Regions from separate parts of the Roseburia sp. AF15-21 genome, predicted to be linked through region 3. Evidence: predicted binding sites of a transcription regulator. Region 3 holds the regulator's gene; each other region holds the start of a gene.

Region 1 (3,288 bases), on a different contig from region 3:
TTGACGGAATTTTTTGCAGGAATGTCAGTGATGGCAGTAGAGTTAGGCGCAAGCAGATTACTTGCACCATATTTTAGTTCTTCTCAGATAGTCTGGACAATCATTATCGGAACCATTATGATTGCCATGGCATTGGGAAATATTTATGGCGGAAGGACGGCAGACAAATCACCGAACCCGGATAAACTGTATGGAAGAATTATCATTGCCGCAATCTGGATTGCATTAATTCCGGTAGTGGGAAAATATATTATCATAGGAATATCAGCCCTTTTAATCTTTGCGGTAAATAATAATTTCCTGATTATTGCAGCTTTTGCAGCCTGCATGGTAATTTTCGTATTTCCGCTGTTTCTGTTGGGAACGGTAACACCATCCCTGGTAAAATATTCTGTTGATAATTTAGATGACAACGGAAAGACAGTAGGTACCTTAGGGGCATTTAACACCATCGGAAGCATCATTGGAACCTTTATCCCAACCTTTGTGACAATTCCGGCAGTAGGAACATCCGTTACATTTCTTATCTTTGCGGGAATTTTACTGGCATTATCCATCGTATATTTTATCAATGCGCATACCGGAAAGAAGAAAATAGTTGCATCTATTCTGATATTTGCACTGTGCTGCGGGTTTGGATATTCCGACTCATTTGCATTCTGGGAAAATAATCTGACCTATGAGGGGGAATCCGTATATAACTATCTTCAGGTATACGAAAATCAGGACAAGGTGTCCTTATCCACCAATGTGTTATTCGGTGTGCAGTCTGTGTATATGAAGCAGGATGAACTGACCGGCATGTATTATGATTATGCCATGGCGGCACCGCTTATGTTAAAAGACAAAGAAATATCAGACATGGATGTGCTGATTCTTGGAATGGGAACCGGTACTTATGCAACCCAGTGCCGGAAATATTTTGGAGATATGAATGTGGAAGGTGTTGAAATTGATGAGAAGATTACAAAGCTTTCCAGACAGTATTTTTCACTTTCGGAGGATGTGCCGGTAACGACTTATGATGGAAGAGCATTTTTAAATGCATCCGATAAGAAATACGATGTCATTATGGTAGATGCTTATCAGGATATTACGATTCCGTTTCAGATGTCTTCCGTTGAATTTTTTACGCTGGTAAAAGAGCATTTAAATGAAAATGGCGTAATGGTGGTGAATATGAACATGCGTGGGCAGAAAGAAGGAAATATTAACCAGTATCTTTCCGACACCATAGGAAGTGTATTTGGAACAGAATATACTGTGGATGTGGCAGGCTCTACAAACCGGGAACTGTTTGCATCCGACAATGGAGAAATTTTAAAGAATCTTTCTAACAACATTTCCAAGCTTGAAAATCAGGAGTTAAAGGGAATGATGACAGAGGTATTGGCAGATACCGTTTCCTATGAAAAGGGCGATTATATTCTTACAGATGATAAGGCACCGGTGGAACTTCTTGGAATGCAGGTGATTGATGAGATGATAAAAGATGAAGTTGCATATTATAAGGGAGTTTATAAAGAGGAAGGGCTGAAAGGACTGCTGAATTCCTTTTAAATATAAGAAAAATAGAAATTAACAAAAATTGTCTGAAAATTTTAGCACTCACCTATTGACAGTGCTAATAATGCGTGCTATATTTATGCTTGGAAACAGAAATAACAGGAATTCGTTCATAGCACAGTGGGAAATGAGGTGAAAGATATGAACATTCAGAAATTTACACAGAAGTCAATGGAAGCAATCCAGGATTGCGAAAAATTAGCATATGAATATGGCAATCAGGAAATCGAGCAGGAACATCTTTTAGTGGCATTACTGCAGCAGGAAGATGGACTGATTTTAAAACTGATTGAGAAAATGGAAATCCAGAAGGAGCATTTTGTAGACAATGCAATCCGCCATCTGGAAGCAAGAACCAAGGTGTCCGGCGGCCAGGTTTATGTCGGTCAGGCATTGAATAAGGTATTGATTAGTGCAGAGGATGAGGCAAAGCAGATGGGAGATGATTATGTCTCTGTAGAGCATCTGTTTTTATCCTTATTAAGATATCCGAATCCTGCATTAAAGGAAATTTTTAAGGAATATGGTATTACAAGAGACCGTTTCCTGCAGGCACTGTCTACGGTGCGTGGCAACCAGCGTGTGACCTCCGATAATCCGGAAGCTACTTATGATACCTTAAATAAATATGGATATGATATGGTAGAGAGGGCGAGAGACCAGAAGCTGGATCCGGTCATCGGACGAGATGCAGAAATCCGGAATGTAGTGCGAATTTTGTCCCGTAAGACGAAAAACAATCCGGTACTGATTGGCGAACCCGGTGTAGGTAAAACCGCAGTTGTAGAGGGACTGGCACAACGGATTGTACGTGGTGATGTTCCGGAAGGATTAAAGGATAAGAAGCTCTTTGCACTGGATATGGGTGCATTGGTAGCCGGAGCAAAATACCGTGGTGAATTTGAGGAACGTCTGAAAGCAGTATTGGATGAAGTAAAGAAATCCGAAGGTCAGATTATCCTCTTTATCGATGAGCTGCATACCATTGTCGGTGCAGGAAAAACCGATGGAGCCATGGATGCCGGACAGCTTTTAAAACCAATGCTTGCCCGTGGAGAACTGCATTGTATCGGTGCTACCACATTGGATGAGTACCGGGAATACATTGAAAAGGATGCCGCATTGGAACGAAGATTCCAGCCGGTTATGGTAGACGAACCAACGGTAGAAGATACTATTTCTATCCTGCGTGGATTAAAGGAGAGGTATGAAGTATTCCATGGAGTAAAGATTACCGACAGTGCACTGGTTTCCGCAGCAGTGCTTTCGAACCGTTATATCTCAGACCGGTTCTTACCGGATAAGGCAATTGACCTGGTGGATGAAGCCTGTGCACTGATTAAGACAGAACTTGATTCCATGCCGACTGAGTTAGACGAACTGAACCGTCGTGTCATGCAGTTAGAGATTGAAGAGACTGCATTGAAAAAAGAGGATGACCGTCTGAGCCAGGAGCGTCTGGCAGACTTACAGAAAGAGTTGGCAGAGCTTCGGAGTGAGTTCCAGAATAAGAAGGCACAGTGGGACAATGAAAAGAAATCCGTAGAGAAAGTCCAGAAGCTGCGTGAGGATTTGGAAAGCCTGAAAAATGAAATCCAGCAGGCAGAGCAGAGCTATGATTTAAATAAAGCGGCAGAATTAAAATATGGTAAGCTGCCGCAGTTACAGCAGCAGTTGGAAATTGAAGAAGAGAAAGTCAAAGGTGAAGATTTATCACTGGTA
Region 2 (3,288 bases), on a different contig from region 3:
GTAAGCAAGTCAACATATAAGCGTGATTGGCGAGCTGCAATTGTTTATCAGGAGTTGATTTTCACTTGATAAATGAAATGGTTGGAAAATAATACAATAAAGGAGAAGACACAATATGAGTATGGAACCGGATTTTCTTACTTTGACAATCGGAAAACAGAAAAATATTGCATTGATTGCTCATGATGGAAAGAAAGCAGAACTGATCCAGTGGTGCAAAGACAATGCAGAAACTTTAAAGAAGCATTTCCTTTGTGGAACCGGAACAACAGCAAAAATGATTACAGACCAGACGGGACTGCCGGTAAAGGGCTATAACAGCGGTCCGCTGGGCGGAGACCAGCAGATTGGTGCTAAGATAGTAGAGGGAAAAGTAGATTTCGTGATTTTCTTTTCAGATCCGCTTACTGCAGCACCTCATGACCCGGATGTAAAAGCGCTGCTTCGTATTGCCCAGGTCTATGACATTCCGATTGCCAATAATAAAGCAACTGCAGATTTTATGATTCATTCCGAGTTGATGGATGAAGAATATAATCACAATGTGATTAATTTTAATAAGAATATCAGACAGCGGGCATCGACGATAAAGTAATGTCAGCTAAACTACGAGAAACACGCAAAGCGTGTTTCTCACATAAAAAGGAGAGGCGGTGTGAATACTCACACCGCCCCTTTTTCCTTTTAATTATCCTGGTATTATCCCTCAATGGAAATATATTTCTTTTCTTCCACAGCAGGTTTTGCTTCTTTCTTCGGAACGGTCAGAGTCAGGATACCATTTTCAAAACCGCCTTTGATGTCATCCTGAGTAACGCCATCTCCGACATAGAAACTACGCTGGTAAGAGCCATAGTAACGTTCTTTACGGATATATTTGCCATCTTTGTCTTTTTCGTCCTTGTTGTCCTGGTGTTTGGCATTGACGATGAGGTATCCGTCTTTCAGCTCAGCCTGGATATCTTCTTTCTTAAAGCCCGGAAGTTCAAATTCCAGTTCATATCTGTCGTCAAATTCCTTAACGTCAGTGTTCATGGCAGCGCGGTTGTCTGCAGCAGGAGCATTGTAAGCTCCGAATGGAAATACATCATCGAATATATCATCTACAAAGTTGTTTGAAAAAATACTTGGTACTAACATAAGTCATTCCTCCTGAAATAGTCTATTGTAATTAGTAATAATGTTTCTTGCTTCTGTGAGCTTCTCTGGCTTCCTCAACAGCCTCATGGTCGGCTACATTAATTTTAGCTTTTACTTTCTTCTTTTTTAATGGATGTTTTGGATTTTTGTCTGACATAATAACATGCTTCCTTTCTTTTACATCATCAGATATCTGAAATACAATGTCTGAAATTATCCTTCAATTGCAATATATTTGTGGTCTTCTACTGCAGGTTTTGCTTCTTTCTTCGGAACGAAGAGTTTTAAGATACCGTGTTTAAATTCGCCCTTGATATCTTCTTCGGTAACGGCATCGCCAACATAAAAGCTTCGGCTGCAGGCTCCGGAATAACGTTCCTTACGGATGTACTTGCCGGATTTCTTATCTTTATCTTCCTCATCCAAGCCTTTGGCGGCACTGATGGTCAGGTAACCATTTTCTAAGGAAGCACTTACTTCGTCTTTCTTAAATCCAGGTAAATCGATTACCAGTTCATAACCATTATCTTGTTCCTTGATATCTGTCTTCATCAGACGTGCGGCTCTACGACCGTAAAGTTTTTTCTCAGTTTTTTTCATATCCATGTTATCGTCCATCCATGGAAAATCCTCAAAGAAGTCATCAAATAAATTCTCTCCAAAAATACTAGGCATCAACATAAGTCATCTCTCCTTTTTTAAATAAATCTATCTATGCTTGTTTACCTTGTTTCTTTGGAACCGGGATGTTTTAGGAACCTCTTTTTGTTCCTCTCCTTTGTTCTGACTATGTTATAACACCAATTATTAGCACTGTCAAGATGTGAGTGCTAATAAATTTGTGAAAAATTTGTGAATTGGTTGCAAATTGTGAGAAAACTAAGAGAATATAAGGGAATACGCTGTGAAAAAGAAGAGAAAATAAGTGAATGTATTGCGGAAAAGAAAGAATATTGCAGGAACTATGAGACTGTGTTATGATTTCTATAACTTTGCGTCATGGAAATTATGAGTTTAGGAGAAAAAACAAAATGAAGACACAGAATGAGAAAAGAAGTACATTTTCGGGGAAGATAGGGTTTGTATTATCAGCAGCAGGCGCTTCTGTGGGACTGGGAAACATATGGAGATTCCCATATCTTGCGGCAAAGTATGGAGGAGGAATCTTTCTGCTGATTTATATTATACTTGCACTGACTTTTGGATATACGATGATTATGGCGGAGACTTCTATCGGAAGAATGACGAAGAAGAGCCCGGTGGGAGCATATCATACCTTTGGAAAATCCCGCTGGCTCTCTTTCGGTGGCTGGATAAATGCCATTATTCCGGTTTTAATCGTGCCATATTATTCTGTAATTGGCGGCTGGGTAATGAAATATCTGGTGGAATATATCAGGGGAAATGGCAGTAAGCTTGCATCGGATGGATATTTTTCCGATTTCATTTCCAGCGGGCTTTCCACAGAAATCTGCTTTGCTTTTTTTGCAGTATTTACGCTGGGGATTATCTTTGCCGGAGTCCGGAATGGTATTGAGCGGGTATCCAGATTTATGATGCCGGTGCTGGTTGTTCTTTCTATATTAATAACGGTTTATTCCGTAAGCAGACCGGGAGCATTAAAAGGAGTTAAATATTTTCTGATTCCAAATCTTGAAAATTTTTCATGGATGACAGTGGTGACAGCCATGGGACAGATGTTTTATTCCCTGTCCATCGCGATGGGAATTTTAATTACATTCGGTTCTTATATGAAGAAAGAAGTTTCTATTGAAGAATCGACAAAGAATGTGGAAATATTTGATACCGCCATTGCCATGATGGCGGGACTTATGATTATTCCGGCAGTCTTTGCATTTTCCGGTGGAAATCCGGAAACACTGCAGGCGGGGCCATCATTGATGTTTATTACGATTCCAAAAGTATTTGACAGCATGGGACTTGGAACCGGAGTCGGAATTTTGTTTTTTGTACTGGTGCTGTTTGCAGCAATAACAAGTTCTATTGCATTAACGGAAAGTGCAGTATCGACTTTTGAAGATGAACTGGGCTGGGAAAGACGGAAAGCAACGGTAATTGTCGGTATTGTAATGCTTCTTTTGGGAAGTCTTTCTACACTGGGATATGGACCATTAGCGAATGTAAAAA
Region 3 (3,288 bases):
GGAACTTTAAATGAGGAAAAACTTCTTACCTATAAAGAAGCAGGCATTAACCGTCTCAGCATAGGGTTACAGTCTGCCTTTGATGATGAATTAAAGATATTAGGAAGAATCCATACTTACCGGCAGTTCTTGGAGAATTATGAATGTGCCAGAAGATGTGGCTTTGAAAATATCAACGTTGATTTGATGAGTGCCCTGCCTTATCAGAGTACGGAGAAATTTGTCACCAGCTTAAAGCGTGTCATAGCATTAAAACCGGAGCATATTTCAGCCTATTCCCTGATTATCGAAAAGGGAACACCATTTTATGAAAAATACAAATTCGAGGCAGTGCTCCGGGAAGCCGGAAAGCCGACAGAGCATCTGCCATCTGAAGAGACGGAGTATGAAATTTATAAAAAGACTCAGGAGATTCTTTCAGAGGCAGGTTATGAGCATTATGAAGTATCCAATTATGCTAAGCAGGGGAAAGAGGCAAGGCATAATATCGGATACTGGAAGCGGGTACCGTATCTTGGGGTAGGACTTGGGGCGGCTTCCCTGATTGGAGAAGTACGCTACAGTAATATAAGAGAGATTGAAGCGTATATCAAAGCATGCGGTAATATTTCGGCGAAGGAAATAGATGGAGTACCGGCATTGAATCTCCATGAGAGTGCAGATGCAATCAGCCGCCATGCCCAGATGGAAGAATTCATGTTTTTAGGCCTGCGTATGTTAAAGGGAGTTACAAGAACAGAATTCAAAGAGACTTTTGGCGTGGAAATAGAAGCAGTATATGGCGAAGTCTTAAACCAGCTTCAGGAAGAGGACTTAATCGAGAAAAAAGCCGGTGTAATAAAGCTCAGCGACCATGGCATGGACATCAGCAACTATGTACTCGCCCAGTTTTTACTGGATTAAGTAGTGCGGTGTTGAACCGCATTGAATCAGAACAAATCTAAAGAAAATATAAAATTATAAAATGCTGTTGACAAAAAAAACGAATGGTGCTATCTTAAGTACATAGAAATTAGCACTCTTTCAAGTTGAGTGCTAACAACAAAGAAAAAGCAGTATAAAAAGCTTTTTCAAATACCTATAAAAGTTTCATTTTCAGGAGAACGTGAATGAACGAGAACGAATTAGATGAAAGAAAAACAAAAATCTTAAATGCAATCATTCGCAACTATCTGGAAACAGGTGAGCCGGTTGGTTCAAGAACCATTTCCAAGTATACGGATTTGAACTTAAGTTCCGCAACAATCCGGAATGAGATGTCGGACTTGGAAGAGATGGGATATATTTTGCAGCCACATACATCGGCAGGAAGAATTCCATCCGATAAGGGATATCGCTTCTATGTAGATAATCTGATTGCAGAGAAGGACAAAGAAGTATCCGATATGAAAGAGTTCGTAATTGAACATACGGAGAAGATGGAACAGGTATTGCAGCAGGTGGCAAAGCTGTTGGCAAACAACACGAATTACACCACCATGATAACAGCACCGCAGTATCACCACAACAGCCTGAAGTTCATCCAGTTATCCAATGTGGATGATGAACATATTCTGGCAGTTGTCGTATTGGAAGGCAATCTTGTGAAAAATAAGATGATTCCGATAGAAGAGCCGATAGATAATGAGCATATGTTAAAACTTAACATGCTTTTGAATACACATTTAAATGGATTGTCATTAGATCAGATTAATCTGGGCACCATAGCAGTGTTGAAAGAGAAAGCCGGTATCCATTCCAAAGTCATCAGTGATGTATTGGATGCAGTAGCAGAAGCAATCAGCGAAGATGAGGATTTGGAGATATATACCAGTGGTGCAACGAATATCTTAAAATATCCGGAGTTATCGGATTCGCAGAAAGCAGGAGAGCTTTTAGATGCGTTAGAAGAGAAGAAACAGTTAGTAAGTCTGGTGACGGATAACCTCAGCAATGAGGAGAACGGCATACAGGTTTATATAGGAGATGAATCTCCAATTCAGACCATGAAGGACTGCAGTGTGGTAACAGCTACCTATGAACTTGGTAAAGGCGTGAAGGGAACGATAGGAATTATCGGACCGAAGCGTATGGATTATGAGAACGTCATGGATAATCTGAAAAATTTGAAATCACAACTAGAAGGCATATTTGATAAGCCGAAGAAAGAATAGCATAGAAAGGTGGTAAGGAAGTGGCAGAAGAAAAGAAAGAAGAAGTGCTTGAGGAAGTATTAGAAGACTTAGAAGCAGAGGATGCAAAAAAGCAGGAAGAAGCACAGAATACCGCCTCAGAAGAAAAAGAAGTTGAGGCAGAAGAAAAAACGGAAGATACCGAATCTGAACCGGAAGAAATAGAGAAAGAAGATGAGGAGAAAAAGAAAGGTATCTTTAAAAAGAAAGACAAGAAAGATAAGAAGGACGAACAGATTGAAGATTTAACCGACCGGCTGAAACGTCAGATGGCAGAATTTGAAAACTTCCGTAAGAGAACGGAAAAGGAAAAGAGCCAGATGTATGACATGGGAGCCAGCGCAATCTTAGAGAAAATCCTTCCAGTTATCGACAATTTTGAAAGAGGGCTTGCAGCTGTACCGGAAGAAGACAAAAACAATGGCTTCGTAGAAGGTATGGATAAGATTTATAAGCAGATGATGACAGTGCTGACAGAGGTTGGTGTAACACCGATTGAAGCAGCCGGTCAGGAGTTTGACCCGAATCTCCATAATGCAGTAATGCATGTGGAAGATGAAGAACTCGGTGAGAATGTAGTAGCCGAGGAGTTACAGAAAGGTTACAAGTACAAAGAAAATGTAATCAGACATAGCATGGTAAAAGTAGCGAATTAAGCATAGGAGGATAAGAACATGAGTAAAATTATTGGTATTGACTTAGGAACAACAAACAGTTGTGTGGCAGTTATGGAAGGTGGAAAACCTACCGTTATAGCAAACCAGGAAGGTGCAAGAACAACACCATCTATCGTAGCATTTACAAAAACAGGTGAGCGTCTGATTGGTGAACCTGCAAAACGTCAGGCAGTAACCAACGCAGAGAAAACAATCTCTTCCATTAAGAGACATATGGGAACCGATTACAAAGTAAGCATTGATGACAAACAGTATTCTCCGCAGCAGATTTCTGCAATGATTTTACAGAAATTAAAAGCTGATGCAGAAGGATATTTAGGAGAAAAAGTATCAGAAGCAGTTATTACTGTACCGGCATACTTCAATGATGCACAGCGTCAGGCAACCAAGGATGCAGGTAAGATTGCAGGACTTGATGTAAAACGTATCATCAACGAGCC

The links. The regulator HrcA, encoded in region 3, represses chaperone genes, less so after heat shock. The targets are predictions, from matches to a motif close to TGTTAGCACTCNNNNNNNNNGAGTGCTAACA.
Region 1: a site for HrcA is predicted at 1,600-1,630, ahead of clpB (ATP-dependent chaperone ClpB). Genes of this name have one in related genera too.
Region 2: a site for HrcA is predicted at 1,946-1,976, ahead of DWW33_RS11070 (Hsp20/alpha crystallin family protein). Genes of this name have one in related genera too.

The regions. Positions count from the first base shown of each region.
Region 1 covers NZ_QUHG01000003.1:335,664-338,951, forward strand. The annotation lists gene DWW33_RS06745 (spermidine synthase) at 1-1,560, shown strand, start outside; gene clpB (ATP-dependent chaperone ClpB) at 1,708-3,288, shown strand, end outside.
Region 2 covers NZ_QUHG01000007.1:131,922-135,209, reverse strand. The annotation lists gene DWW33_RS11080 (methylglyoxal synthase) at 122-595, shown strand; gene DWW33_RS11075 (Hsp20/alpha crystallin family protein) at 700-1,140, opposite strand; gene DWW33_RS16150 (hypothetical protein) at 1,172-1,297, opposite strand; gene DWW33_RS11070 (Hsp20/alpha crystallin family protein) at 1,354-1,821, opposite strand; gene DWW33_RS11065 (sodium-dependent transporter) at 2,172-3,288, shown strand, end outside.
Region 3 covers NZ_QUHG01000001.1:35,339-38,626, forward strand. The annotation lists gene hemW (radical SAM family heme chaperone HemW) at 1-903, shown strand, start outside; gene hrcA (heat-inducible transcriptional repressor HrcA) at 1,110-2,153, shown strand; gene grpE (nucleotide exchange factor GrpE) at 2,174-2,827, shown strand; gene dnaK (molecular chaperone DnaK) at 2,846-3,288, shown strand, end outside.